DNA from 2 places in the Exiguobacterium artemiae 7-3 genome. Region 2 is predicted to be linked to the other one. Evidence: a T-box and tRNA genes for the amino acid it is inferred to sense, from the RefSeq annotation. Region 2 holds a T-box; the other holds one or more tRNA genes.

Region 1 (7,544 bases), 850 kb from region 2:
GATGTTTCAGTTCCCCGGGTCTGCCTCACGCTACACTATGTATTCATGTAACATGTCCCATCCCATTACGGATGGTGGGTTCCCCCATTCGGAAATCCTCGGATCAAAGCATACTTACTGCTCCCCGAAGCATATCGCTGTTCGTCGCGTCCTTCATCGGCTCCTAGTGCCAAGGCATCCACCGTACGCCCTTCATACCTTGATCTAGCATTTTGGTATTCTAAGAACACACGTCTAATGACATGGTTATAAAAAGTTTGATGTCTTGTTGATGTCTTCAGTTTTCAAGGTGCGAGTGTCTCTATCGAGACTAGAGAGACGAGCTCTCAAAACTGAACGATGGGCATGTCCCGTAAGGGACGTTTTCCTTAGAAAGGAGGTGATCCAGCCGCACCTTCCGATACGGCTACCTTGTTACGACTTCACCCCAATCATCTACCCCACCTTCGACGGCTGGCTCCTTGCGGTTACCTCACCGGCTTCGGGTGTTGCAAACTCTCGTGGTGTGACGGGCGGTGTGTACAAGACCCGGGAACGTATTCACCGCAGTATGCTGACCTGCGATTACTAGCGATTCCGACTTCATGCAGGCGAGTTGCAGCCTGCAATCCGAACTGGGAACGGCTTTCTGGGATTGGCTCCACCTCGCGGTCTCGCTGCCCTTTGTACCGTCCATTGTAGCACGTGTGTAGCCCAACTCATAAGGGGCATGATGATTTGACGTCATCCCCACCTTCCTCCGGTTTGTCACCGGCAGTCTCCCTAGAGTGCCCAACTGAATGCTGGCAACTAAGGATAGGGGTTGCGCTCGTTGCGGGACTTAACCCAACATCTCACGACACGAGCTGACGACAACCATGCACCACCTGTCACCCTTGTCCCCGAAGGGGAAACTTGATCTCTCAAGCGGTCAAGGGGATGTCAAGAGTTGGTAAGGTTCTTCGCGTTGCTTCGAATTAAACCACATGCTCCACCGCTTGTGCGGGTCCCCGTCAATTCCTTTGAGTTTCAGCCTTGCGGCCGTACTCCCCAGGCGGAGTGCTTAATGCGTTAGCTTCAGCACTGAGGGGCGGAAACCCCCCAACACCTAGCACTCATCGTTTACGGCGTGGACTACCAGGGTATCTAATCCTGTTTGCTCCCCACGCTTTCGCGCCTCAGCGTCAGTTACAGACCAAAGAGTCGCCTTCGCCACTGGTGTTCCTCCACATCTCTACGCATTTCACCGCTACACATGGAATTCCACTCTTCTCTTCTGTACTCAAGCCTTCCAGTTTCCAATGACCCTCCCCGGTTGAGCCGGGGGCTTTCACATCAGACTTAAAAGGCCGCCTGCGCGCGCTTTACGCCCAATAATTCCGGACAACGCTTGCCACCTACGTATTACCGCGGCTGCTGGCACGTAGTTAGCCGTGGCTTTCTCGCAAGGTACCGTCAAGGTACGAGCATTACCTCTCGTACTTGTTCTTCCCTTACAACAGAGTTTTACGATCCGAAAACCTTCATCACTCACGCGGCGTTGCTCCATCAGACTTTCGTCCATTGTGGAAGATTCCCTACTGCTGCCTCCCGTAGGAGTCTGGGCCGTGTCTCAGTCCCAGTGTGGCCGATCACCCTCTCAGGTCGGCTATGCATCGTCGCCTTGGTGGGCCATTACCCCACCAACTAGCTAATGCACCGCAAGGCCATCCCAAGGTGACGCCGGAGCGCCTTTCATCATCAGACCATGCGGTCTGAAGAACTATTCGGTATTAGCTCCGATTTCTCGGAGTTATCCCAATCCTTGGGGCAGGTTCCTTACGTGTTACTCACCCGTCCGCCGCTCATTCCCCTCACTTCCCTCCGAAGAGTTCCGTGAGCTTCCTGCGCTCGACTTGCATGTATTAGGCACGCCGCCAGCGTTCGTCCTGAGCCAGGATCAAACTCTCCATAAAGTGTTTGACTTGCTCGTTTTTGTGACCGAAGTCACGTTGACGAAGCTTGCGCTTCATTCATTGTTTGTATCCGAAGATACGTTTTTTGCCTCATCGTTCAGTTTTCAAAGTTCGTCATAAAGATAAACAAATGGAGCCTAGCGGGATCGAACCGCTGACCTCCTGCGTGCAAGGCAGGCGCTCTCCCAGCTGAGCTAAGGCCCCATGAGATTATAAAATTGAATGGTGGGCCTAAGTGGACTCGAACCACCGACCTCACGCTTATCAGGCGTGCGCTCTAACCAGCTGAGCTATAGGCCCGTCAAAAGCAAACAAAATATGGTGCACCCTGAGAGATTCGAACTCCCGACCCCTTGATTCGTAGTCAAGTACTCTATCCAGCTGAGCTAAGGGTGCGATATGGTGCGGTCGAGAGGACTTGAACCTCCACAGTGTTGCCACCACTAGGCCCTCAACCTAGCGCGTCTACCATTCCGCCACGACCGCAAATATAAAGTTAGGAATTAAAAAATAAAATGGTGTGTCATGCAGGATTCGAACCTGCGACCCTCTGATTAAAAGTCAGATGCTCTACCAACTGAGCTAATGACACGAAAAACTGGGCTGGAAGGGATCGAACCTTCGCATGCTGGAATCAAAATCCAGTGCCTTACCACTTGGCCACAGCCCAAAAATGGCGGTCCTGACGGGATTCGAACCCGCGATCTCCTGCGTGACAGGCAGGCATGTTAACCGCTACACCACAGGACCACATTTTTGTGAAACTTAAGTATGAAATTAAAATGGTGGAGGATGACGGGATCGAACCGCCGACCCTCTGCTTGTAAGGCAGATGCTCTCCCAGCTGAGCTAATCCTCCGAAATGGTGACCCGTACGGGAATCGAACCCGTGATACCGCCGTGAAAGGGCGGTGTCTTAACCGCTTGACCAACGGGCCATTTAAAAACTGATAACTATTCTCAAGTAACAAATTCACATAAGAGGTCTGGCGGAGATGGAGGGATTCGAACCCTCGCACCAGTTTCCCGGCCTACACCCTTAGCAGGGGCGCCCCTTATAGCCACTTGGGTACATCTCCAAAAATAATGGCTCCGCAAGTAGGATTTGAACCTACGACCTACCGGTTAACAGCCGGTTGCTCTACCACTGAGCTATTGCGGAACGTGACGTTCGTTTCAGAACACTTTTCTATATTAGCAACTTTCTTTCTCTTCGTCAATGCTTTTTTAAAAAAGTTTTTAGTGACGAGAAGTTGTTTAGTTGCGGTCGTTTTGACGACTTCTATAATTTATCATGCTCCGAAATGAACGTCAACTACTTTTGTAAAAAATCTTTCCACGACATCGTCCGCAACGGTATCGTTCCGGATTCATCTTTCTTTTTCTTCTATATAATGTCCCGCATTTCTCACACTCATAAAGATGATTCTTTTTTTCCGTTTCTTCCAGACGCGGACTGTAGCGCAGTCCTCCGTATCGTTGTAGCCACTCTTTAAAATCCTGATCCTGGTGCCGATGTCCCATTCCGCGTAAGTGTAAATGGTAGTGGCACAGCTCATGAATGACGATTCCACGAAAGATATGACGGTCGACTAAATAGCTCCGATTGAAATCCAAATGATGATCCGTCAGAAAATAACGTCCACCAGTCGTCCGTAAGCGATTGTTAAAAAGTGCAATATGTCTAAAAGGTAAAGCAAACACGTCGAGCGAGAGTTGCTCGACGTATTGCTGCAACTCTTCGTTCGTCATGACGGACTGACCATCGTCAGACCGATCCGTCCTCGTTCCGGTTCGACACTCGTTACCCAAACGGTTACGATATCACCTACTGCAATGACATCAAGCGGATGTTTGACCCGTTTTTTACTGAGCTTCGAGATGTGGACAAGACCACTCTCCTTCACACCAATATCAACGAAAGCACCAAAGTCGAGCACATTGCGGACCGTCCCCTGGAACTCCATTCCGACTTGAATCATATCCAGCGATAAGACATCTTGACGCAGTAACGGCTTATCGAGCGCTTCCCGCGGATCCCGTTCTGGACGCTGCAATGCTTCAATGATGTCTCGTAATGTCGGCTCACCGACTTCAAGCAATTGAGCTGTGTCCGGTACGGATAATTCTCCGAGTCGAGTCCGTAAGTTTTCCGTTCCAACGCTCTGCAACGGCAAATCCAGTTGCTTAAACAAGGACTCAACGGTTTTATACTGTTCCGGGTGAATCGGTGTCCGATCAAGCGGATGACTGCCTTCCGGGATGCGCAAGAAGCCGGCTGCCTGTTCATATGCTTTTGCTCCTAAACGCGGGACTTTCAACAATTCTTTCCGGGAGGCGAAAGCCCCCAGTTCCGAGCGGCGTTCGACAATCTTTTTAGCTGTTGCTTTCGTAATCCCTGCGACGTAACCGAGCAATGACTCCGAGGCCGTATTGACGTCGACACCCACTTGGTTAACGACTGTCTCGACGACGAAATCGAGTGTTTCTTTTAACTTCGTCTGTGTGACATCATGTTGGTACTGTCCGACACCCACGGATTGTGGGTCCACTTTGACGAGCTCCGCCAATGGATCCTGCAAGCGTCGTGCAATCGAGATGGCTGACCGTTGCTCGACTTGTAAATCCGGAAACTCAGTGCGGGCAATTTCTGACGCCGAATAGATACTCGCCCCTGCCTCATCGACAATCGTAAAGGCAATTTGATCATGTCCTTTAATCCAGTCGGCGACAAAGGATTCCGTCTCGCGGGAAGCCGTCCCGTTTCCGATCGCAATCAATTCGATCCCGTACCGGTTTACTAGTTTCGTTAAGACTTGGCGTGCCTCATGTGCTTTTTGTTCCGACATCGTCAGATAGACGACACCCACTTCTTTTACTTCTCCTGTCGGATCAATCACTGCCCACTTACATCCGGTCCGGTACGCAGGATCAAGTCCTAACATCACTTTCCCTTTCATCGGTGGTTGCATATAGAGTTGTCGTAAGTTTTTTCCGAACACTTCAATCGCCTGGTTTTCTGCTTTATCGGTCAACTCATTCCGAAGTTCCCGTTCGATTGCCGGGAAAACTGATTTTTTATATCCCGTTTGGACGGCATCTTCGACCAACCGACGTTTTGGTTCTGCCAATCGGCTGAACGGCTTCAACAAGTATGGTAAAACATGTTGTTCTTCCAGGACGATTTTGACAGAAACGATTTTTAACGACTCGGCACGATTAATCGCTAAGATCCGATGTGGCACGATTTGCCGGATCCGTTCGCTGTACTCATAGTACTGGGCAAAGACACGTTTTTCGTCGACTGCGTCTTTTTTTAGTTTCGTGACGATATCTGCAAATCGGTAGGCTGTCTTCCGGATATGTTCCCGGACACTCGCCTGCTCGCCCCATTCTTCTGCTATGATGGCTTGTGCTCCAGCAATTGCCTCCCCTTCCGGATGCGCCGCTACATACTGGTTAAATTGTTGTTCGTCGTATGGTTTCGGTGAACGTAAAAAGTCAGAGAACGGGGTTAATCCCGCTTCACGGGCAATTTCTGCTTTTGTTCTCCGCTTCGGACGAAACGGTAAGTATAAGTCTTCAATTTGTTGTAATGTCGTGGCTCCATTCAAACTGTGTTTTAACTCAGACGTCAAAACACCCTGCTCTTCGATTTTCCGCAGGACATCTTCTCGTTTCGTTTCAAGTTGTGTGATGCTTTTATGGCGATCGAGGATTGCTTTGATTTCGACCTCATCGAGTTCACCGGTTTGTTCTTTACGGTATCTGGCGATAAACGGAATTGTTCCTCCGTCTTCCGTCAATTGTAAAACGGCTTTAACTTGTGCTGGTCTGATGTTCAATTCTGTTGCGATTCTCTTCTCCATTTTCCTCACCTCTCTGTTATTATACCGAAGAATCGATGGGACACAAAAAAGACCGATGCTTCCGCATCAGTCTTTTGAAAATACTTCGTTCGGTTCTACTTTGATGGCTTCCCGTAATTTTTGCAACGCACGACGCTGAAGACGCGACACATGCATTTGCGAAATTCCAAGGAGCTCTCCGGTTTCTTTTTGACTCATGTTGCGGTAATAGGCACATTCTAAAATCGAACGTTCCCGGTCAGTCAAAACAGCAAATGCTTTTTCGAGAATCAGCTTTTGATCCACCGAATCATATCCGTTTTCCTGGTTACCGACGAGGTCAAGTAATGTGACCGTACTGCCTTCTTGATCGGCTTCGATCGAACTGTCGACAGAAAGGGCTTGATAACTTTTACCCATCTCAAGTGTCTCGAGAACTTCCTCTTCCGATACTTCCAGACGAGCTGCAATTTCATCGATACGCGGTGAACGTTGCAATTCTGTCGTCAGTTCTTCGACGGCTTTCTTGATTTTCGGTCCAAGCTCCTTGATACGACGTGGAACGTGAACGCTCCATGTCTTATCACGGATAAACCGTTTGATTTCACCAATGATGGTCGGAACGGCAAACGATTCAAAACTACGACCGAACTCTTTATCAAAACGACGAAGAGCGGCAAGCAGGCCAATCATCCCGACTTGGACGAGGTCATCATGAATCGGACGGCCACGTGAGAACTTACGGGCAAGCGCCTCTACAAGATCGGAATACCGGGCAAGTAAAGCAGCATGAACTTCTTCATCTTGATCATCTTGTTGGTACAGGTCAATTAGACGAAGGACTTCATCGTCACTGTGATGGCGTTGTTGAGACTTTGCTGGCACTTTGACCCACCTCATCTCTATTCATATATTTTGTCATATGGACAGTGACGCCGTTTGCTTTCTCGATCGTGACTTGATCCATGAGTGCTTCGATCATTAAGATCCCTAGTCCCCCCTCGTGCAGAGAGTCTAAATCATGCGATTCCGTGATTGGTTCACTTTGACGCTTCACGCTGTCTTTATCGAAAGTCACACCATTGTCTTTCACGATGATTTCAAGACGATCGTCCGGGTAAACGTTACACGTTAAAGCCATCGATCCATCTTGCTCTCCTTCATAGGCATGCTGAACTGCATTCGCACATGCTTCAGAAACAGCAATTTTGATGTCTTCGATATCATCGTAGGTATAACCCATCCGATTCGCGACACCTGAAACTGTTAATCGAGCAATCGCAACATATTCCGGTTTTGCCGGAAGTGTCATTTCAAGTTGTTCGTTTTTCATTGTGTTCCACCTCGTACACCACTATCGATTGTAATGATGCTTGAAAGACCAGTAATTTCAAACAAACGACGAATGCGTTCAGACACACCGACGAGTGTAAACGATGTTCCATTTTTCTTTGAAGCTTTTAAGGCGCCGACAAACACACCAAGACCTGTTGAATCCATATAATGAATCTCATCTAAATGAACGACGACATCATTTGCTTCAACGGCTGGTACGAGTTCTTGACGAAGTTTCGGTGCTGTATACGTATCAATCTCTCCTGCGATATAGAGATGCGTCTGACCATCTAGTTGCTCTGTTTTAATTGTTAAATCCATCTTCAAGTTCCTCCTCAAGGAAAATCTGCTATGTGTTCTCTCTATCTATATAGTTTAAATAGTATGGGATGACCCCTCTTAAAGAAAAGGTCACTCTGATGTAATT
Region 2 (21,572 bases):
GTTCCTGTTGCAATCGTCTCTTTATGTTCGCCGCCCGGTTCGCGTAAATGAACGTGAATATCCACAAAACCCGGTGCAACAGTGTAACCTTTGGCATTAATCACTTGATCCGTCTCGATTGGTGTCGCATCGAGCTCCGTAAAGACACCCTCTTCGATGCGAATACTCGACTCTTGCCGTTCCCCATTTTTATACCATGTTGCATGATCAATTCGAATTGCCATCTTATCTCGTCTCCTTTGTCGTTGAGGTCTCAAAAGCCCGTTCTAAAATCGCCATCCGTGCAAACACACCGTTTGTCATCTGATCAAAGATACGCGATTGCGGATGTTCGACCAGTTCTTCGGCAATTTCGACGCCCCGGTTGACCGGTGCGGGATGTAACACAATTGCGTCCGGTCGAATCCATTTCATTCGTTCCTCCGTCAACCCGTACCGTTCGTGATACTCGTCTGCTGCAAACGAATGCTTATCCACGTGCCGTTCATGTTGGACCCGAAGCAGCATGATGATGTCACTGGTTGCCACTGCCTCATCCATCTCCCGGTAAGTGATTCCCATCGTCTCATCAAACCATTCCCTTGGTCCGGAACCGATGACGGTCGCTCCTAAACGTTGTAAGACTTGCGCATTGGACCGTGCGACCCGGCTATGCCGGAGATCACCACAGATGACAATCGTTTTTCCGCTGACATGACCATACTCCTCGTACATCGTCATCAAATCCAGTAATGACTGTGAGGGATGCTGTCCGCTACCGTCCCCGGCGTTGATGATCGGAATCGACAACTGCTGTTGTAACTGTTCGTAATAACCGGTATCTCCATGACGGATGACGAGTGCATCGACTCCGATTGCCTGTAACGTCTTACATGTATCGAGTAACGTTTCACCTTTTTGAACGGATGAGGTTGCTGTCTCAAACGGCAGGACGTGAAGTCCGAGATGATATTCTGCCATGTCAAACGAACATTTAGTCCGTGTCGAATGTTCGAAAAACAAATTAGCGACGGTTTTCGTCGGCAGCGGTTGGACGGGTGCGCCTTGTTTCAGTTGCAGTCCCCGCTTTATCAATCGTTCGATTTCATTTGTCGATAGCTCGTCAAGACTCGTAAAATGGCCAATCCGTTGTCGTGTCTGCATGTTTTCCTCTCCTTTGGGCCGCAAAAAAGCGCACCTTCTGATGTGAAGGTGCGCTGAAGAAGACAGATGTCGCCATCTGTTTCTGAAGGGCCTCCACTTTATCGTTCTCTCTGGAACGTCTTAAAAGTCGTTAGCTGCTCGTTTCGGTTGTGGTGTTTCTTGTTCGTGTTCTGCGACTTCGATACTCGTTTTTGGCAAGACCAGATTCAGGAGGACACCCAAAATCGTTGCTAATGCCATGCCTTCGAGCGAGAAGTTGCCGATTTTCAAGGCAGCTCCGCCGATTCCGATGACGAGGATGACAGCAGTGATTGTCAGGTTGCGTTTATCTGCAAGATCAACTTTACTTTCAACGAGTGTCCGCAGACCGTTCGAAGCGATGACGCCGAACAGCAGGATACTGATGCCACCCATGACAGGTGTCGGAATCGTTTTGATGAACCCTTCGACATAGCCGAGGAATCCGAAGCTGATGGCAAGAACGGCTGCGCCTCCGAGGACAAACACACTGTATACACGGGTAATGGCCATGACGCCGTTGTTTTCACCGTACGTCGTCACCGGTGGACCGCCGAGCATTGAGGCAATCGTCTTCGCCAATCCGTCTCCGAGAACCGTCCGGTGCATCCCCGGATCAAGAAGCGTCTCGCGCCCGATAATCCGTGATGTCACTTTTTGTTCTCCGATGTGTTCTGTCAATGTGACCAGTGTGACTGGGACGATGAGCGCAAGTGCGGCCCAGTTCAAAGTTGGTGAGTAATCTAGGAATGGTACCGTAAAGTTCGGAATTTGGAAAAAGCTCGCTTGTTTCAGTGACGTGAAGTCGACGATTCCCGCAGCGACGGCGACAAGATATCCCGTCAGAATACCGAACAGGATCGGCACTGTACTCCACATCCCTTTGAAGTACGTCATCGCAAGCAAGGTCACAGCAAGTGTCGTCAAGGCGACAAGTAGGAATGTACCGCTGTACTTCCCATCCGCCCCGTTCATCGCCATGTTGACGGCCGTTGGAGCAAGCGATAATCCGATGACCATGATGACAGGTCCGATGACGACCGGTGGCAAGAGTTTCATCAGCCAACCGACACCAGTATACGTGATGACGAGAGAAACGATTCCGTAGACCAGCCCTGCGACCATTCCGCCGACAAGCGCATCTTCCACTCCCCAGCGTTCACTGACGGCAATGATCGGAACGATATAAGCAAAACTTGAACCTAAGTACGTCGGGACTTTAAAGCGTGTGACGGCGAGGAAAATCAAAGTGCCGACTCCGCTTGCGACGAGGGCAACGGATGTGTTTAATCCCGTCAATAACGGAACAAGGACCGTCGCGCCAAACATCGCGAAGACATGTTGAAGGCTGAGCATCAGCCACTGGAGGGGGTGTTTTGGCCGTTCTTGTACATCAAGAATCGCTGTGTGGGTTTTCATAAGGATAACTCCCTTTCTGGTCTCTCTGGACCACGTTAAAGGTATTTGTGTTTAACGTTTGATAAATACTTGATCGGCGTCATCGACTTCAGATAAGGCGACGACAACTTGTTCTTCACGTGATGTCGGGACATTCTTGCCGATGAAATCTGGTCGAATCGGAAGTTCCCGGTGTCCCCGGTCGACGAGGACAGCAAGTTGAATCATACTCGGACGACCGTGATCAACGAGTGCATCCATTGCGGCACGGACGGTGCGTCCGGTGTATAGGACATCATCCACCAGGACGATGATTTTTCCTGTCACCGTCTCCGGCATGTCCGTACCTTTGATTTCCGGCTCGAGACTTTTTTTCGATAAGTCATCGCGGTACATTGAGATGTCAACGACACCGAGCAGGACCGGCTTACCTTCAATCTCCTCAATCCGGCGGGCCAGACGGCGGGCGAGTGTCTCCCCGCGTGTCTTGATGCCGACGATCATCAGTTGATCAATTCCTTTGTTACGTTCGATGATTTCATGGGCGATGCGTGTCAGCGCCCGACTGATTGCTGCTTCATCTAAAATGACGGATGGTTTCATCACTTGCTCCTTTCTGCAAAAAAAACCTCCTGCGTAAAGTCGCAGGAGGTTGTTGAAGACAATAAGTGTGGGCAGCTCACGCTACACGTATCTACACAAATGAAATGTCTCCCTTTCGTAGCCTCTCCGGACTCGTTTAAAGGTGTACTATGGGTAGGATCGTCAACGCGGACGACCGGTTGTTTGAGGCAGATGTCTCGCATCGCTCTCTAGGTGATACTCTACCGTTTTATTAGAAAAACGTCAAGACTCTAATTCAAGTTTTTTCAACTGACTAATCTCGAACGTCATCTCTTCCGGCAACGGTGCCTCGAAATGTAACATCTCACCAGTCCGCGGATGCTTGAATCCAAGAACAGCAGCATGAAGCGCTTGACCGTTCATTTTCATCGTTTTCCGTGGTCCGTATTTCGGATCTCCGGCAAGCGGGAAACCGATGTAACGCATGTGGACACGAATTTGGTGCGTCCGTCCTGTCTCGAGCTTACATTCAACGACAGTGAACCCTTCGTAACGGTCAAGGACACGGAAATGCGTCACAGCCGCTTTCGAGTTTTTATCCGTCACAGTCATCCGTTGACGGTCATTTTTGTCACGGCCAACCGGTGCTTCAATTGTTCCCAGTTCATGCGGAATCTCGCCGTGGACAAGCGCGATGTACAGACGCTCTGTCGTCTTGTCTTTCAATTGCTGTGCCAGTGATTCATGGGCCAAATCATTTTTAGCGACCATCAAGAGACCTGATGTGTCTTTATCGATTCGGTGGACAATTCCCGGACGTTTGACGCCATTAATGCCGGACAAATCCTGGCAGTGATGGAGCAACGCATTGACGAGTGTTCCGGATACGTGACCCGCTGCCGGATGCACGACCATACCTTTAGGTTTATTGATGACAATGACGTCACTGTCTTCATACACGACATCCAGCGGGATATCTTCCGGTAAAACTTCAAGCTCGACTGCTTCTGGAATCCGGACAAGGATTTCTTCCGTGCCGGACATCTTATAGTTCGGTTTGACGATTCGTCCGTCGACTTCGACATGACCGGCTTTTAACCAATCCTGGACTTGTGACCGTGACCAATCTTGTTGTTCTGCTAACCATTTATCAATTCGACCGGTAGCACCATTGGCTTTAACAGCCCATTCATTTTGTTCATTCATTTAATCAATCGTTCCCTTCTTAGTCAAACGCTCTTCAAACATGACGCTGATCAGCATCAGAATAACCCCAAACGTCAAACTGACGTCTGCCACATTAAATATCGGGAAATTATACCCGAACGGATAAAAATGAAAAAAGTCGACGACTTCTCCACGTGCCATCCGGTCGATGAAATTCCCGACCGCTCCGCCGAGTAATAAGGCGACGCTCCAAGCAAATACTTTGTTTTTTGTGCCTTCTTTGTAAAGAAAATAAATCAGCCCAATGACGACGACCAGCGTGATGACGAAGAAAAATCCAAACTTCCCTTCAAGCATCCCCCAGGCAGCGCCACGATTCCGGTATGAATTTAAATAAAAGAAATTGGGAATGATCTCAATCGCTTGACCAATCGTCATCTGTTGGACGACGATCCATTTCGTCAATTGATCCACTCCGACGAGTACAGCAGCAATCGCTAAGTAAAGCCACATTCTTTTTTCCTCCACATCCAAAAATAATGAGGGACCGCTACGAAGTCGCCGTAGCTGCCCCTCCCTGATTCATTATAAAGAATTGACGACTTCAGTACAACGTGGGCAAAGTGTCGGATGAGCCGGATCTTGTCCAAGCTCAGTCGAATATGTCCAACAGCGTTCACATTTTTCGCCGTCTGCTTTGAGAACGGTGATACCTGTCGTCCCATATGATTTCTCCGCCGAAGCGACGAACTCAATCTGTGAAACCTGCAACAACTGCTCAAGATGATCGATTGTCGCAAGCAATGCTTTCGTTTCGTCATTTGGTGCCAATTCTAATTTCGCTTCCAGCGTTTTCCCGACAAGTTTCTCAGCACGTGCTTCTTCCAGTGCTTTCAAGACATCATCACGGAAGACAAGGAAACTGTTCCATTTCGCAATCAGCGTAAGACCCTCTTCCGTTACTTCCGGTGCTTCCGGAAGATCCGTCAGGAAGATACTTGCCGTCTCGACGCCAGGAACGAATTCCCATGCTTCGTCTGCTGTATGCGGTAAGACCGGTGCCATCAGTTGTAACAATGTGACGACCGTATCGTACATGACCGTTTGAACGGCACGACGCGCTGGTGCATCTTCTTTTTCGATGTACAAGATATCCTTCGTGTAATCGAGATAGAACGAAGACAAGTCCAAGACACAGAAGTTATGCAATAACTGGTACACGGCCATGAAGTCATAGGCGTCATACGCTGCTTTTACTTTGCCAACGAGTTGATCCAGTTTCGTCCGCATGAAGCGATCCGATTCCGGCAAGTCAGCAAACGCAACTCGATGCGCTGTATGATCAAACTGATCCAGGTTTCCAAGCAAGAACCGAACCGTATTGCGGATTTTCCGGTATGATTCTGATACTTGTTTAAAGTTGTCCATCGAGGCACGGACGTCCGATTGATAATCGACAGAAGCGACCCAGAGACGAAGAATTTCCGCTCCGAACTGTTGCATGATTTGGATTGGGGCAATCGTATTTCCGATTGATTTCGACATCTTCCGGCCTTGACCGTCAAGGACGAACCCGTGACTGACGACGGCTTTGTATGGTGCTTTCCCTGTCGTTGCGACAGCTGTCGAAAGGGACGAATTGAACCATCCGCGGTATTGGTCAGAACCTTCTAGATACAAGTCAGCTGGACGCTCAAGTTCCGGACGTGTAGCAAGAACACCGGCATGTGATGATCCGGAATCGAACCAGACATCCATGATATCCGTTTCTTTTTTGAAGATCCCGTTCGGACTTGCCGGATGCGTGAATCCTTCCGGTAACAAATCAACGGCTTCCCGTTCATACCAGACGTTTGATCCGTGTGCAGCGAACAGATTCGCGATATGGTCGATTGTTTCCGGTGTGACGATTTCCGTACCATCTTCTGCATAGAAGATCGGCAACGGGACACCCCACGCGCGTTGACGGGAAATGACCCAGTCGCCACGGTCTTTGAACATGTTGTGAAGACGTGTTTCGCCCCACTCCGGCACCCACTGGACTTCTTTGATTTCGTCGAGGATTTCAGCCCGGAAATCTTTGATCGAAGCGAACCACTGTGGTGTCGCCCGGAAGATAACTGGTTTTTTCGTCCGCCAGTCATGCGGGTACGAGTGTTTGATGAATGACAGTTTTAATAAAGCACCGGCTTCTTCCAATGCCACACCAATTTCTTTGTTGGCATCTTCATAGAATAATCCTTCAAAACCAGGAGCTTCTGCCGTCATGACCCCTTTGTCGTCAACCGGACAAAGGATATCCAGACCGTAAGCTTGACCGATTCTGAAGTCATCTTCCCCGTGTCCAGGTGCTGTATGAACGACACCCGTCGCTTCTGCCGTGACGTGATCGCCGAGCATGACAAGTGATTCCCGGTCATAGAGTGGATGTTTCGCTTTGATGTACTCAAAGTCGGCCCCGTTGAAGATACGACCCACCGTAGCATCTTCCCAGCCCAATGCCTCGATGACTTCCGGTACGAGTGTCTCGGCCACGATATAGCCTTTTCCTTCGTGTTCGATCCGTGCATAGGTCAACTCGCCACTGACTGAGATTCCGAGGTTTGCCGGAATTGTCCAAGGTGTTGTTGTCCAGATGACGAAATGATCCGTCGGCTCCAAGATATTTTTTCCGTCCATGACCTGGAACGCTACGTAGATGGCAGCAGAACGTTTATCCTGGTATTCGATTTCGGCTTCTGCAAGAGCCGATTCCGATGACGGCGACCAGTATACCGGTTTTTTCCCTTTATAGATATATCCTTTATTGGCCATATCGCCGAACAAACGAATTTGTGCTGCTTCGAATTCCGGTTGCAACGTGATATATGGATTGTCATAGTCACCGAGAACACCAAGGCGCTTGAATTGTTCACGTTGATGATCAACTTGCTCGAGTGCATATTTCGCACACAGTTCACGGAATTCTGCGACCGACATCGATTTCCGGTCGACACCCGCTTTTTGAAGAGCCGTCTCGATTGGAAGTCCGTGTGTGTCCCAACCCGGTACGTACGGAGAACGGAATCCGTTCATTGATTTGTAACGGACGACGATGTCTTTTAAGACTTTATTTAATCCGTGCCCCATATGGATGTCCCCGTTTGCATAGGGAGGACCGTCGTGTAGAATGAATGCCGGTTTCCCAGCATTTTTTTCTTGAACTGCTTCATATAGATTCATCTCGTTCCAACGTGCCTGCATATCTGGTTCACGTTTCGGTAAGTTTCCTCGCATTAGAAATTCCGTCTTCATCATCAATAACGTATCTTTGTATTCCATCTGGCATTCCCTCACTTGTCTGTATTTTACGTACAAAAAAAAGCCAAGCTCATCCCCTGATAGGGACGAATTTGGCTTGAACTCGCGGTACCACCCTACTAGCAATCCTAACAAACAGATTACCACTTAAGAGCCCGATAACGGAGGCGAAACGGCGGAGCTTACTGAAAACATTCAGTCCCGCACTCAAAGGGGATATCTTTTTTCATTCTCTGATCGGGCTCGCACCAGTCCCCGATTCGCTGACAGTATCCTGATAAAAGACGTGTCCTTCTCATTGATTTAGCTTATATGACATCGTCGTCATTATACGCAACTGCAGGAATCTCGTCAAGCGCACCCCGGGTCGAACTGTCGAATGCATCCCAGTCATGACTCGTCAACAATTCCATCTGTGCATCAATCAACACTTTGAAACGATTCCGGTACAGTTCGATTTTTTTACGCATCTGTTCAACTTCGAAATCGGTCCGTTGTGCTCGACGTTGTGCCGCATCTTGTAATTGTTCAGCTTCTCGTTCCGCTTGTTTGACGATCAAGCTCGCTTCTTTCGTCGCATTGGCTTTGACTTCTTCTGCCGCTTCTTGTGCCACAATGATGGACTTGTTTAATGTTTCTTCCATCGAGCTGAAGTAATCGACACGAGACTGCATATTTTGAATGACTTCTTGCTGTTGACGGTTTTCACGGAGCAACAATTCAAAATCTTTGATGACTTGATCAAGAAATTCATTGACCTCATCTTCGTCATAGCCGCGAAACTTCCGTGTAAATTCCTTATTGTGAATATCAAGTGGCGTCAATGGCATGATGAAATCCTCCCTCAGCTTGTTGGTTATCCTTTTAGCAGACCGTATTGCAATTTAATCCGATCCCGTTTTGTTGAGCCGAGTACGGCGATCAACTTGACACGTCCTGTTCCACGAAGTGAGAGTAAGTCGCCTTCCTCCAATAAAAAACTTGGATCTTCGACGATTTTATAATTCACTTTGCTTTCACCTTGTTTAATCAGGCTTTGCGCTTTTTGTCTTGAAAAACCAAGGATTTCACTGACAACCGTATCAAAACGGAGCGAACTGACGAAGCCCAGTTCTTCTTGCCATTCTTGATCCTTAATCTTCAACTGTTCTTCTGAATCCACGAGCGACAACCGAATCTTTGTTTTTCCCGCACGATCGACATTTGCTTCGATATAAGAAGCTACTTCTTTCGCAACGGCAAATTGAACGAGTTGATCCTGGATGACGACGTCACCGAATTTCCCGCGCTTTAATCCGACATTCAGCAATGTGCCTGTCACCTGGCGATGCGAGAGCTCCACGAATTTAGTGGGATAATGGATACGATAAATGGCAATATCAAAATCGTTGGCATCAAGATCGTAATAATCAGGGGCAATAAGCGCACGCTGTCGTTCGGCGCCTTCAAAACCGCCCTCAAAAAAGAGGGCGCATTTTGTTCCGACGAGTTCTCGGGTAATCTGTTGTTCGCGCGGATCCAGAAAATCTGTCACTTTAAACGTATAGGTCGCTTCGACATGGTCGATCCAATTCAAGACGAGATCGACAAACTCCCGCTCATGTCCGCGATAATGATCATAGACACTCATTACAAGAAGATCGCTCTGATACCTGACTGTGCGAGATTAAGCACAAGAAAGGCAACGATAGGTGAAATGTCAAGCATACCTCCGATGGGCGGGATAATCCGTCGGAATGGTGCGAGGAAAGGTTCGACTAACATCGCTAGAACTTGACCGAATCGTGATTCACGTGCATTCGGGAACCACGATAATAAAATATAGGCAATCATGACGTAGCTGTAGTATTGAAGTAACGTGCTGAGTGTACGACCGATTGCGTACATGACTTGCGAATCCATGCTTACCACCCCTTATGGTTGATATCATCTTCACCGAGCAGATTTGAAATACTTCCAGCCAGCTCGACGTTGTTCGGTACACAGAGGAGTGTGTTTTGACTGATTGTCGTAATCGTTCCATCAAGAGCAAACACGACACCTGATAAGAAATTGATCATTTGGCGCGATTGATCTTTAGACATCCGTTGCATGTTCACGATGACAGCCCGATTTTGACGAAGGTGTTCGCCAATTTCCTGTGCTTCGTTAAACACACGCGGCTCACTGAGAATGACTTGTGATTTTGTCTTTTTTGTATGAATGGGTACGATGTTCGATTGTCTCACATGGTCCTCCTTTTGAGTAACACTCGGGGTAGATTCCTCGTAATACTCATCATATTCTTGCTGTGATGCACCTCTACCTTTATTTATTGTAGCATCATTTTCATATTCGAGTTCATCTAAATCGTCTGTGTTACCGAGAAATAGATTTTGCATTTTTGATTTGAATCCCATATCGATTCTCCTTCCGTATATCTAGACCATTTATGATTGGACTAAAGTTGTTCCGATTCGGACATATGTCGCACCTTCTTCAATGGCAATCTGATAGTCTGATGACATGCCCATTGATAACTCCGTACACGGTGCGTGCGGTAAATGGCGGGCCGCCACTTCATCCCGCAGCACACGAAGCGAGTGAAAGACCGAACGGAGCAGTTGCTCGTCCTCCGTCAACGGAGCCATCGTCATCAACCCGATCACACGGACCATCGGATATTGCCCCACTTCATGTAAAAATGAATGGACATCTCCCGGATCAATTCCTTGCTTTGATTCTTCACCGGAGACATTGACTTGAATAAAACAATCGACTGGCCGTTTCGCACGTTTATTGATTTCTTCCGCCAAATGTAACCGGTCCAAGGAATGTAACACATCAATCCGATCAATGATTTGTCGGACTTTACGAGTCTGCAACGTTCCGATGAAATGCCATTCACATGCCTCACGCCCTAAGACCGTTTGTTTGTCGGTCAGCCCTTCCGGACGATTCTCACCAAGTGCCGTTATACCCGCTTCAAGCAGCTCCGCTGCCACTTCACTTGACACTGATTTCGTCACGCCAATCAATTGTACCTGCTTTTTTTGATCGGTCTTTTCATACGCCTGTTTCATGTTTTGTCGGACATGTTGTACATTTTCAGAAATTGACATCGAGAGACTCCTTTACAATCAAACTGGCAAACCGTCCACCATGGTCTCCATGACGATATGAGAAATAGTCTTCCGCCTGGCAGTTCGTACAGATTCCTGTATCGAGCACATCGCCGACACCACTACGCTCGGCTAACATGGCATTCGTTTTTTGAAGGGATAACATGGCTTTCCCGTCTTCTTTCTTGATGTAAGGAGACTCTTCAAGACCTAGTTGATCCACCGCTTCAAGAACCGGTCCATCGACTTCATAACAACATTCACGAATCGACGGACCGATGACCATCTGAATCGAAGAACGGTCGGCACCCGCTTGTTCCATCTTTGTCAGTGTGGCTTCTACGATGTTAGCGACTGTTCCGCGCCAACCGGCGTGAACGTTTGCAATGATACCTGTCCGCGGATCACAGAAAAGGAGCGGCACACAGTCAGCAAACAGCATCATCAATAAAACATTTGAATCTGTCGTCACCAGTCCGTCTGTTCCCTTGATTGCTGTTTCGTAATCAGAGGCTCCACGACCCGACTCCAGTGTCGTCACCTGCTCTACATGATTGCCGTGCACTTGTTCAGCCCAAACTGAGTTTTCAAGAGATAACTCCAGTTGTCGGACGATGACTTCACGATTTTTGATGACGCCTTCCGGATCATCCTTAACGTGCAGTCCTAAGTTACCCTTGCCATGAGGTGCTGAGAACTTTGTCGTAAACGCTGCACGAACAGTTCCTGTCGGCGTATCCCATTTTATCCATTGACCAAACATCTCATCCCATCCTTTTTTAAAAAAAGAGGTGTCGCTTACGCGACACCTCTTGATCTAGCAGTCGTGTCCCTGGAATATCGGATTAACGATTATTCCGGCGAAGGAAAGAAGGAATATCCATCGTCTCTTCGACATCTGACCCTTTTGCTGATTCTTGGTTCGAGCTAATAGGTGTCTCTTCGACTTGCGGTTTAGGTTCTTCAGCTACCGGTGATGGCGCTGCTTGCTTTTTCTTGAGCAAGTTTTTCATCATCTCTTGTGCTGATGGGATTTCAAAATCGAGTGGTTCGTTTTCGAATTCCGTTGCGATGACCGTAACAATGATTTCGTCTTCCAGGTTGTCATTGATGACTGATCCGAAGATCAAGTTGACTTCCTCATCCGCAGCGCTTTGGACGATTTGAGCTGCTTCCGTTACTTCATAAAGGCTCAAGTTTGCACTACCGGTGATGTTCATCAAGACGCCTTTTGCCCCTTCGATCGATGTTTCAAGCAATGGACTCGAAATCGCTTTTTTCGCAGCTTCCGTTGCACGGTGTTCGCCGGTTGCGACACCAACACCCATCAATGCTGAACCTTTTTCCGTCATGATCGTTTTAACATCCGCGAAGTCCAAGTTGATGAGACCAGGAACGGCGATTAAGTCCGTAATCCCTTGTACACCTTGACGAAGAACGTTATCGGCTTCTTTGAATGCTTCAAGCATCGGCGTGTTACGATCGACGATTTCAAGCAATTTATCATTCGGGATGACGATGAGTGTATCGACTTTTTCTTTAAAGTTCTGCACGCCTGAAACAGCATGTTGCATCCGTTTACGGCCTTCGAACATGAAAGGTTTTGTCACGACACCTACTGTCAATGCACCGATTTCTTTAGAAATTTCTGCGATGACCGGTGCAGCACCTGTTCCGGTACCTCCACCCATTCCTGCTGTTACGAAAACCATATCGGCACCAGACAAAATTTCTGTCAACTGTTCGCGGCTTTCTTCGGCAGCTTTTTTACCGATTTCCGGATTTGCTCCGGCACCAAGACCACGTGTTAATTTTGCTCCGAGTTGAAGTTTTACATCTGCCTGTGACATGTTTAATGCTTGTGCATCCGTATTGACAGCGATGAATTCTACGCCTTGGACACCATGTTCAATCATTCGGTTGACAGCGTTTGATCCACCGCCACCTACTCCGATGACTTTGATTTTAGCTACTTGGTCCATCATTTCATCAAAATGCAACATAAAAGGGGCCCCCTATTTTTTTTACTGATAATTTTTTATTTAGCCGAAAAATTTCTCAAAGAAACTACTGAATGACTTTCGCTCTTTTGGAGGCTGTTCCTTCTGTGGTCGCTCTTCGCGTACTGAAGGTTGGGAAGGATGTGCAAGTAATTCCTCTTGCTCACGGCCTTGTGCGGCTATTCCCTTTTCGTCCGCACGGTCAAACCCTGACTTCGAAACGGCACTGCGTGATAGAACATATCGTAACATCCCAGCAGCGACAGCATACTTCGGATGACGAATCCCTAAGCTGGCTGGTTGATACACGTTCACGCTTTGCTTAAAGATTCGCTTACCGAGCTGGTCAATTCCTGGTAAGGAAGAACTACCACCACAAAGAATGATTCCGCTGTTCATTTGTGCATACCCAGCTTGTGTCATCCGCTTCTGAATCATTTCGAAAATCTCTTCCAGACGGGCTTCAAGGACAAAGCCAATCTCCGTCTGTGGTTCGAAACGGTGTTCCCCGTTGATTGTCACGTATGAGACTTTTTCTTCTGGATCACCTAAAGCTTCCAACGCGACGCCATATTCTTCTTTGGCTAGTTTCGCATCTTGATATTTACAATTCATTTTATACGTCAAATCGCGTGTCAGATGATCTCCACCGTACGCAAGTGTCGTTGAGTAAACTAGATCGTTTTTTTCGTAAATTGAAAGAGTGGTCGTTTCATGTCCGATATCAACGATCCCGACACCCAGTTCTAATTCATCAATCGAAGCTGCGATTCGTGAGACGGCTAAGCTTTCCAGCACATACCCCGCAAGTTCTAAACCAGCTCGTTCGATGGAACGTTTGATGCTATGTAGAATCGTCTTCGCTCCGATAATCAGCTTCCCTGTCACTTCTAAACGATAACCGATCATGCCACGTGGATCCGTGATCTCCGTCTGCTGATCGACAGTAAACGTTTTAGGTAACACATCGACAACACTCAATTCGTTTGGAATCCGCATCACCATGGCTGAGTGAAGAACATCTTTCACGTCGTCATCTGTGATTTCGTTGTCTTCCCCTTTGATTGATGTCATCCCTTGGCAATCCTTGACTTGGATGTGTTCACCGGAAATTGCTACATATACTTCACCAATTGGTTCGCCGAGTGTGCGCTCCACTTCTGCAACCGCTTGTTTAATGGCATTTACTGTTTGATCGATGTCGACGATGACACCTCGCTTGACGCCTGCAGATGGTGCAGACCCTTCCGCTAAGACATTCAGTGTTCCGCCTAGAAGTTCACCGACGATGAGTTTCACTTCCGATGTCCCAATATCTAGTGCGGCAATCGTACCTTTCGTTTCCATGGGAGTGACACCTCCACTTTCATAATACTAATCCTATCGTCCCTGTTTATATTTACAGGAATCGAGACAATCTTCTTCTCGTTTAAGTCTACACTATAAAAAACCTCACGAAAAGAAGTTATTGTCTAACTTACCCATCTAATAGATTACGATTTGATGACGATGTCTCCGCTTTCTTACTAATGAAAACAAACGTTTGTCAAACCCATCAAATCCGTGGTGTTATTTTCTATTTTTTACCTTTATATGGTTTGAAATAGATTCCTCCATCAATGGTGATCGTTCCTGTTTTTCCTTTTGGCAAAGCAGAAATGACCTTGACATATTCATTCAACGAGTTAGAAAAAGCCGATGTACTCAATAAGACGGTATTTCCGTCGGTCATGAATAACTTTAATCCACCCTTGTCGGTCTGATCATTGGCTACGATTTCCGAAATCCGGCTCCGGACTTTCGGCTCGATTTTGACAAGTTCCTTTGTCAGACGTCGCAAGGATTGATCCGTAAATCCTGTTAGAATCGGTGCATCAAACAATTCTTCCTTCGACTTTCCGGGAATAATCGTCCCGTCCGCTAAGACAATCCGGGCGCCCGGTTTATCTTTGGCATACGCAATCTCTTTTTCTTCGACGACGTCAACTTCATAATGATGTAAAAATGTTTTTTTCATCGTCGCTTCGCGAATACCTGGGACATCTTCAATCCGTTCCAACACGGCTTCTTCCGACACATTGAAAGCATGTGTCTCCTTCACCTTAATACGTGATGCTTGAATGATGTCTTCCTTCTTGACGTTCACGGTGCCTGTGACGTCAAACGTCGCGACACGCGAGAAACTCGATTGAAGATAGAAGACGACACCAATCAATAGACCGATCAGGATGAGGACATAGATTAAACGCCGGTTCGCCTTTTTCCGACGCTGCTCACGGACATATGGAATTTTATCTTCTAAGCTGCGGACAGTCGTATCCATCTTCGGCTGGCTTGCCGGTTGTTGTTCCTTCACGTAAGCCTCTCCCTCCATTATGTTTAATTTCAGTACCTTATCGGTCTATTCCTGCAATGCTTTAGTTTTTTTGCTGAATCAACCGTAATAATTCATCGACTAAATCACTTGCCGCATTTGGCATGCCGAGTGCGAGCGATGCTTTTGACATGCTGGCTTGATTGGCAATCGCCTTCGTACAAGCATCGAATAACCGGTCTCCCGTCAATTCGGATTCGCGAATCAAAAGACTTGCTCCTGTCTCGACAAGTGATGACGCGTTCACTTCCTGATGGTTTTCCGTCACGTAAGGACTCGGAATCAAAATGCTCGGTAAACCAAGTGTCGTCAATTCTGCTAATGTACTTGCTCCGGAACGCGAGATGACCAGTTGACTCGCTTTTAAAATCAACGGCAGATCGTAAATGAACGGACGTAATTGAATCCGGTCCGGTAATGTTCCTAACTGAGTCTGAATGTCTTCGTAGTGAACCTGTCCTGTGACGAACAACAACGACCAGTCAGTTGTTGATAACTTAGGAATCATTTCGACGACCGCTTTATTGATGGCCGGCGCACCTCGGCTACCGCCGTACACGACAATCAGAGGACGTTCTTGTTCAAAACCATATTTTTGTTTTTCTTCGATCGGATCGATTTGCAACATCGCAACCTCCGAAGCCCGGGGATTTCCGATTAGAATCGTTTTTCCTTCGTTTTTACCGAAATGGTGACCAGAGCCTTTAAAGGACAGAGCCACCCGGTCAACATACCGCGCCAAGAATTTATTGGTGATTCCAGGTAAGCTGTTTTGTTCATGGACAAGCGTCTTATACCCCATCTTCGCTGCCGTGTATAGGACGGGACCGCAGACAAAACCACCTGTTCCGACAACGATATCCGGTTGGAAGTCCCGCAGAAGTTTTCGGACGCGGACAACACTTTTCATGAAACGGAAACCGGTCTTGACGTTCTCAAACGACAAGGAACGGCGTAGTCCTGAAATTTTAATTGATTCAAACGGAATGCCTGCCCGGCGGACGATGTCCGCTTCGAGTCCATTCTCAGTACCGATGTATAACACTTCACATGCCGTACGACGTTCAATTTCTCGGATCATGGCCAATGCGGGATAAATATGTCCGCCTGTTCCTCCACCTGAAACTACGATTCTCATTTTGACATCCCTCCTATTTTCTGGACAGAACGGATGAAATGTTCGCCACGCTCTTCATAGGTCTTGTACTGATCCCAACTGGCTGATGCCGGAGAAAGTAAAATGATATCGCCAGGCTTCGAAACATCAAATGCTGTGACAACAGCTTCTTCCATCTCACGCGTTACTGTCGAAGCGATTTGTTGATCGGCCGCTAGATCGGCGAAGCGTTGACCTGTCTCACCGAGTCCGATGACGTGTTTGACATGGGTCATCGCACTTTTTAACGGTGTCAGATCTGCACCGCGTTCGAGTCCGCCGCAAATCCAGATGATAGACGAGTGAAAACCAGATAATGCCGCTTCCGTCGCCACATTGTTCGTGGCTTTTGAATCATTGTAAACTTTTCGTCCGGCAAACTCTCCGATGTATTCTGTCCGGTGTGCTACTCCGCCAAATGTCCGCAAAACTTCTTGAATCGCCGTTAAGGCAATCCCAAACGGTTCAATCAATGTTAAGGCGGCCAGGACGTTCTCGAGATTATGTCCACCACCGAGCGCCAGTTCACTGACGGGAAGAATTTCTGTCTGACCGACGAAGATGATACCGTTTTTGACATGTGCATAGGCAGGTTGACGACGTGAAAACGTCAATCGTTCCGCCACCGCTGTTTCGCTCAATCGCATGACTTCCTCGTCATCCGCATTGACGACAAGTCGTCCAGCTTCATCCATGTTTGAGAAAATCCGTGCTTTTGCTGCCGCGTACGACGTTACGTCTCCGTGATAATCAAGATGCGCCGGCGACAAGTTTAAGAATGCTGCACTGACTGGTTGGAATGATTGAATCCCCATTAATTGGAAACTGGATAACTCGATGACGATGACATCATCTGCAGCTGTCTGCTGGGCAACCTCAACTGCCGGGAAGCCAATGTTTCCAGCTAAATGAACGCGTCTTGAACCCTGTTTCAATAATTCATGGACAAGTGTCGTCGTCGTTGTCTTACCGTTTGATCCAGTAATCGCTACCCAATCTGCTTTCGTTGAACGGTATGCCAGTTCAACTTCTGTCCAAATCGGAATACCACGCTCAATTGCCGTCTGTAACAACGGAATCTGATAGGGAATCCCCGGATTTTTCACGATTAATTCTGTTCCATCCAGTAAGGATAACGGATGACTTCCGAAAATCGTTTCGACTTCCAAGGATTCAAGCGTTTGTACGTCATTTTCCGAAGGAGTCCCCCCATCGTTCACCGTCACGACGGCTCCTGCCTTAACAAGATAGGTCGCTGCTGCAATCCCGCTTTTCGCAGTCCCAAGGACCAGTACTTTTTTCTTCTCCAGTTCAGAACTCTTCATCATTAAATCGCTCACTTTCTTGACCACGAATTTCGATTACACGAACAGATAGGCGACTAACGCCACGATTAAACTAATCGAAGCAAATGTTCCAACGATTCGCCATTCACTCCAACCGACCATTTCGAAATGGTGGTGAATCGGACTCATCTTAAAGATACGTTTTCCTGTCGTCTTGAAGGAAATAACCTGTAGGATGACCGATAATGTCTCAACAACGAACACAATCCCAATCAATACTAATAATAATTCCAGTTTCAATAAGATGGATAAACCAGCAAGCGCTGCTCCTAAAGCAAGTGAACCGGTATCACCCATGAAGATTTTAGCCGGATAGACATTAAACACGAGGAACCCGATCAGCGCACCGACAGCTGAAAAAGCAAACAAGGCAATGCCTGGCTCATCGGCGATGAACCACCCGTAGAGACCAAAGAACAAGAACGTCGGAATTGCCGTAAAGGATACGAGTCCGTCCAGTCCGTCCGTCAGATTGACCGCATTCGAGAATCCGACGAGCCAGAATAACGCGACGAGTGGATACAGAATACCGAAATCAATTGACCACGTCGTAAATGGAATCGACAGATACGTCGCTTCACTCGAAAATCCGCCGCTCAACCAGACAAACAACAGCCCAACAACAATTTGTCCGACTAATTTTTGCTTTGAGTTTAAACCAAGATTACGCTTTTTAACGACCTTGATATAATCATCGATAAAACCGATTGCCCCGTAGGCAAGCGTTAAGAACAGCAACGACAGATGACTCCGATCCAAATCTCCCATCAATAAGAGAACAATCAGACTGCCGATCATGGCAAGCAAAATGACGATACCGCCCATCGTCGGTGTCCCTGATTTCACTTGGTGCCAATCCGGTCCTTCTTCCCGAATCTCTTGACCAAATTTAAGGCTGTGTAAAAAAGGAATCGCTTTTGGCATCACGAGTACGACAACCAAAAACGCAATAATTAAACTGATGAATAATGTGATCATTGCATACACCTACTTTTAAGGATTATGTTTCATTTAGATATGTGAAGATTTGTTCCAGTGCCAGTCCGCGTGAAGCTTTTAGCAAAACAACGGTTTGTTTGCCGAGCAGAGGTTGGAGCAGACGTGCTGCGTCTTCGACCGTGTCCGCAAATTGGACTTGGACGGTCGGATCAACAATTCCATCCGCGATATAACGCCCTTTCCCTCCTACAAGAATAGCATGGGATACAGGAAGTGCAATTTTCTTCCCGACAGAGGCGTGTAACAGACGTTCTTGTTGACCTAGTTCATACATATCACCGAGGACGACGACTTTATTCGTAAATCCATCGAGCGTTGCAATCGTCTCGATTGCTGCATTCATGGAGGTCGGGCTGGCATTATATGCATCGTTGATGATCGCGGTTTGACCGTACATTAAACGTTCCATCCGCATCGGTGTCAATTGTACATCGTTTAATCCTGCCTGAATCACTTTGTCAGTAAGCCCAAGTGCTCTAGCTGTCGCAATTGCATACGCTGCATTCCGGACTTGATGTTTGCCAAGAACCGGTATGTTGAACGTCGCCCCATCAAATTTGAATGTCGTTCCGATGAACGTCGCTTCCGCCTGCTCGATCACATACGTATTGGTCGCATGATACCCGATGCGTTCAGCCGGCACTTCTCCTAACAACGGTTCATCGCCATCTACAAAAAGATGACCATTCGGTTTTAAACCTGATTGAATCTCTAGTTTCGCTCGGGCAATTCCAGTTCGTCCGCCGACCTGTTCGGCATGTGACTCGCCAATGTTCGTCACGAGTGCAATATCCGGTTCGGCAAGATTCGATAAGAGTTCGATATCTCCAAAACCGTTCATTCCCATTTCGAGAACGGCAACTTCCGTCTCGTTCGGCATCATCAAGATTGTCAAAGGCATTCCGATATCTGAATTGAAGTTACCTGCCGTTTTATGCGTCCGAAATGACTGTTTTAAGACACTCTCAATCATATCTTTTGTTGATGTCTTGCCATTTGAACCTGTAATCGCGATGACTTTTGGCGCAACTTGTTGTAAATACCGTTGTGCGATTACCTGTAACGCCTTTAATGGATCTTCGACTTCAAGAACCGTAATGTCCATCTCTGGAAGAGGAATACCTTTTTTCCACAACGTAGCAATCGCTCCTCGGGCCACTGCTCCCTCGATGAACGAATGTCCGTCGACGCGTGCTCCCTGGATTGGGATATACAACCCTTCCGTGAGTGTACTTCTCGAATCCGTTGCAAAATTTCTTAGTGATCGTGTATCGGTTTCTTCCAATCCCAACCACTGGGCTATCTGTGCAATTGTTACCATCACTATTTCCTCCACTCGATTACAGCAAACGAGGACAAACAGAAGTCAACGAATGACTCCGGTTCGTCCTCGTTTCACTGCAGAAATCAGGAGACCGCTGTTTCTTACTCTTTTGGTTCAGCGAGTTCCACCGTCAGCTTTCCATTTTCTTTCACTAGTGTACCAGTTCGTGCCGATTGTTTGGTTACAAAACCTTTACCAATCACGTCTAACTTTAAATCGTAGAGACTGACGAGCTTTTTCACATCCCGTTGTGACCAACCGGTGATGTCAGGCATCTTAAACGTCCGTCCTGTTTTAAAGAGGACACGTTCCCCGCTGACGAATTCTTGTCCACGCGTCGGTATTTGTGAGACGACTTCAACCCCGTCCCCCAAAACGACCGGCACAGCACCTTGTTCCTTCGCCATTGTTTCTGCCTGATTCATACTTTTCCCGATGTAGCTTGGAATGATTTTAGCCTTGACATCCACCGACTCTTTTTGAGTCGCAGGTTTAATGCTTCGATATTGCAAAGCGGTATTCATGACACTTTTGAAGACCGGACTCATGATACTTGGTCCGGAAACCGATGATTCATTTTTCGATGGTCGGTCCACAGCGATATACATGATCAATTCCGGATCATCTTTCGGTGCCATTCCAATAAAGGAATGAATGAACTGCCCTTGAATGTATTTCCCATTCTCTGAAATCTGCGCCGTCCCTGTTTTTCCGATGACGCGGTAATCTTTCAGCTTATACATCTGTCCGGTTCCGATTTTACTGTTAACGACACCATCTAGTGCTTCACGGGTCGCTTTTGCCGCTTCCGCAGAAATCGGTTTTCCGACCACTTCCGTTTTTGCTTTATACGGCGCTTTATCCGTATGATCCGCTTTTTGGATAATGTGCGGTTTGACCATTTCACCGTTTCCGGCAATTGCTGTCGCCCCTTGGAGAATCTGCATCGGCGTCACCGCCGTCGATTGTCCCCATGATGTAATCAACGTATTCAACGGTTTTGATAAATCAGATTGGCTGTTTACTTCGCCCGAGATGTCTATACCCGTTTTTTGATCAAAATGAAACTTCTTGAAATAGTCTTTATACCGTTCGATCCCAAGCTTTTCAGCTGTCAGGATCGAGAACATGACATTGGAGGAATGGTAGACCCCTTCAATCATCGGAATCGTTCCCCAACCGACATCATTGTAGTCTTTGATGACGGTTCCCTTATAATTATAACTCCCTGATTTGTAGGGTTCGTTCGGACGGAAGACACCTGCATCGATTGCAGCAGCCAGCGTAAAAATCTTCATCGTCGACCCGGGTTCAAACCGTGAGGACACAGCAAAGTTCGTAAAATCCGTCATATCACGCAAATTCGGGTTAAACGACGGGCGATCCGTCATCGCCAAAATTTCGCCTGTCTTGGCATCCATGACGATTCCTGTCGCATTTTTAGGTTTGTACTCGTTGTACATCTTCTGCATCTGTTTCTCAAGTGCTTGCTGGATCCGGTGATCGATTGTCAGATAGAGGTTCGATCCGTCTTTCGGCTCATTCGAGATTTTTGAAGTACCTTGAACCAATTCTCCGCCACTGCGATCTTTTTCAAAGACACGGGAACCAAACGATTCACGTAAGGCCTCATCATACTGTTTTTCGATGCCCATCTGTCCTTTTAAGACGACCCGTCCATT

The links. A T-box is a leader RNA that pairs with one kind of tRNA and senses whether it is charged. The one in region 2 lies ahead of ileS (isoleucine--tRNA ligase), so its partner is inferred to be a tRNA-Ile.
Region 1: it has a tRNA-Ile gene. The T-box ahead of ileS (isoleucine--tRNA ligase) is inferred to sense a tRNA for this amino acid. The anticodon was not compared.

The regions. Positions count from the first base shown of each region.
Region 1 covers NZ_KK211190.1:251,509-259,052, reverse strand. The annotation lists rRNA gene P402_RS0102360 (16S ribosomal RNA) at 373-1,934, opposite strand; tRNA gene P402_RS0102350 (tRNA-Ala) at 2,066-2,138, opposite strand; tRNA gene P402_RS0102345 (tRNA-Ile) at 2,158-2,234, opposite strand; tRNA gene P402_RS0102340 (tRNA-Arg) at 2,254-2,330, opposite strand; tRNA gene P402_RS0102335 (tRNA-Leu) at 2,335-2,420, opposite strand; tRNA gene P402_RS0102330 (tRNA-Lys) at 2,451-2,526, opposite strand; tRNA gene P402_RS0102325 (tRNA-Gln) at 2,533-2,604, opposite strand; tRNA gene P402_RS0102320 (tRNA-Asp) at 2,609-2,684, opposite strand; tRNA gene P402_RS0102315 (tRNA-Val) at 2,718-2,793, opposite strand; tRNA gene P402_RS0102310 (tRNA-Glu) at 2,798-2,872, opposite strand; tRNA gene P402_RS0102305 (tRNA-Ser) at 2,922-3,013, opposite strand; tRNA gene P402_RS0102300 (tRNA-Asn) at 3,022-3,096, opposite strand; gene P402_RS0102295 (SprT family protein) at 3,246-3,686, opposite strand; gene P402_RS0102290 (Tex family protein) at 3,683-5,803, opposite strand; gene sigB (RNA polymerase sigma factor SigB) at 5,870-6,667, opposite strand; gene rsbW (anti-sigma B factor RsbW) at 6,633-7,115, opposite strand; gene P402_RS0102275 (STAS domain-containing protein) at 7,112-7,438, opposite strand.
Region 2 covers NZ_KK211190.1:1,089,807-1,111,378, reverse strand. The annotation lists gene P402_RS0106535 (dihydroorotase) at 1-224, opposite strand, end outside; gene P402_RS0106530 (aspartate carbamoyltransferase catalytic subunit) at 226-1,125, opposite strand; gene P402_RS0106525 (uracil-xanthine permease family protein) at 1,264-2,580, opposite strand; gene pyrR (bifunctional pyr operon transcriptional regulator/uracil phosphoribosyltransferase PyrR) at 2,632-3,162, opposite strand; gene P402_RS0106515 (RluA family pseudouridine synthase) at 3,406-4,329, opposite strand; gene lspA (signal peptidase II) at 4,330-4,803, opposite strand; gene ileS (isoleucine--tRNA ligase) at 4,876-7,611, opposite strand; T-box leader at 7,670-7,898, opposite strand; gene P402_RS0106500 (DivIVA domain-containing protein) at 7,899-8,420, opposite strand; gene P402_RS0106495 (YlmH family RNA-binding protein) at 8,447-9,220, opposite strand; gene P402_RS0106490 (YggT family protein) at 9,220-9,492, opposite strand; gene P402_RS0106485 (cell division protein SepF) at 9,495-9,818, opposite strand; gene P402_RS0106480 (YggS family pyridoxal phosphate-dependent enzyme) at 10,020-10,691, opposite strand; gene pgeF (peptidoglycan editing factor PgeF) at 10,678-11,454, opposite strand; gene ftsZ (cell division protein FtsZ) at 11,537-12,694, opposite strand; gene ftsA (cell division protein FtsA) at 12,734-14,038, opposite strand; gene P402_RS0106460 (cell division protein FtsQ/DivIB) at 14,268-15,047, opposite strand; gene murG (undecaprenyldiphospho-muramoylpentapeptide beta-N-acetylglucosaminyltransferase) at 15,109-16,203, opposite strand; gene murD (UDP-N-acetylmuramoyl-L-alanine--D-glutamate ligase) at 16,200-17,546, opposite strand; gene mraY (phospho-N-acetylmuramoyl-pentapeptide-transferase) at 17,583-18,545, opposite strand; gene P402_RS0106440 (UDP-N-acetylmuramoyl-tripeptide--D-alanyl-D-alanine ligase) at 18,568-19,887, opposite strand; gene P402_RS0106435 (penicillin-binding protein) at 19,992-21,572, opposite strand, start outside.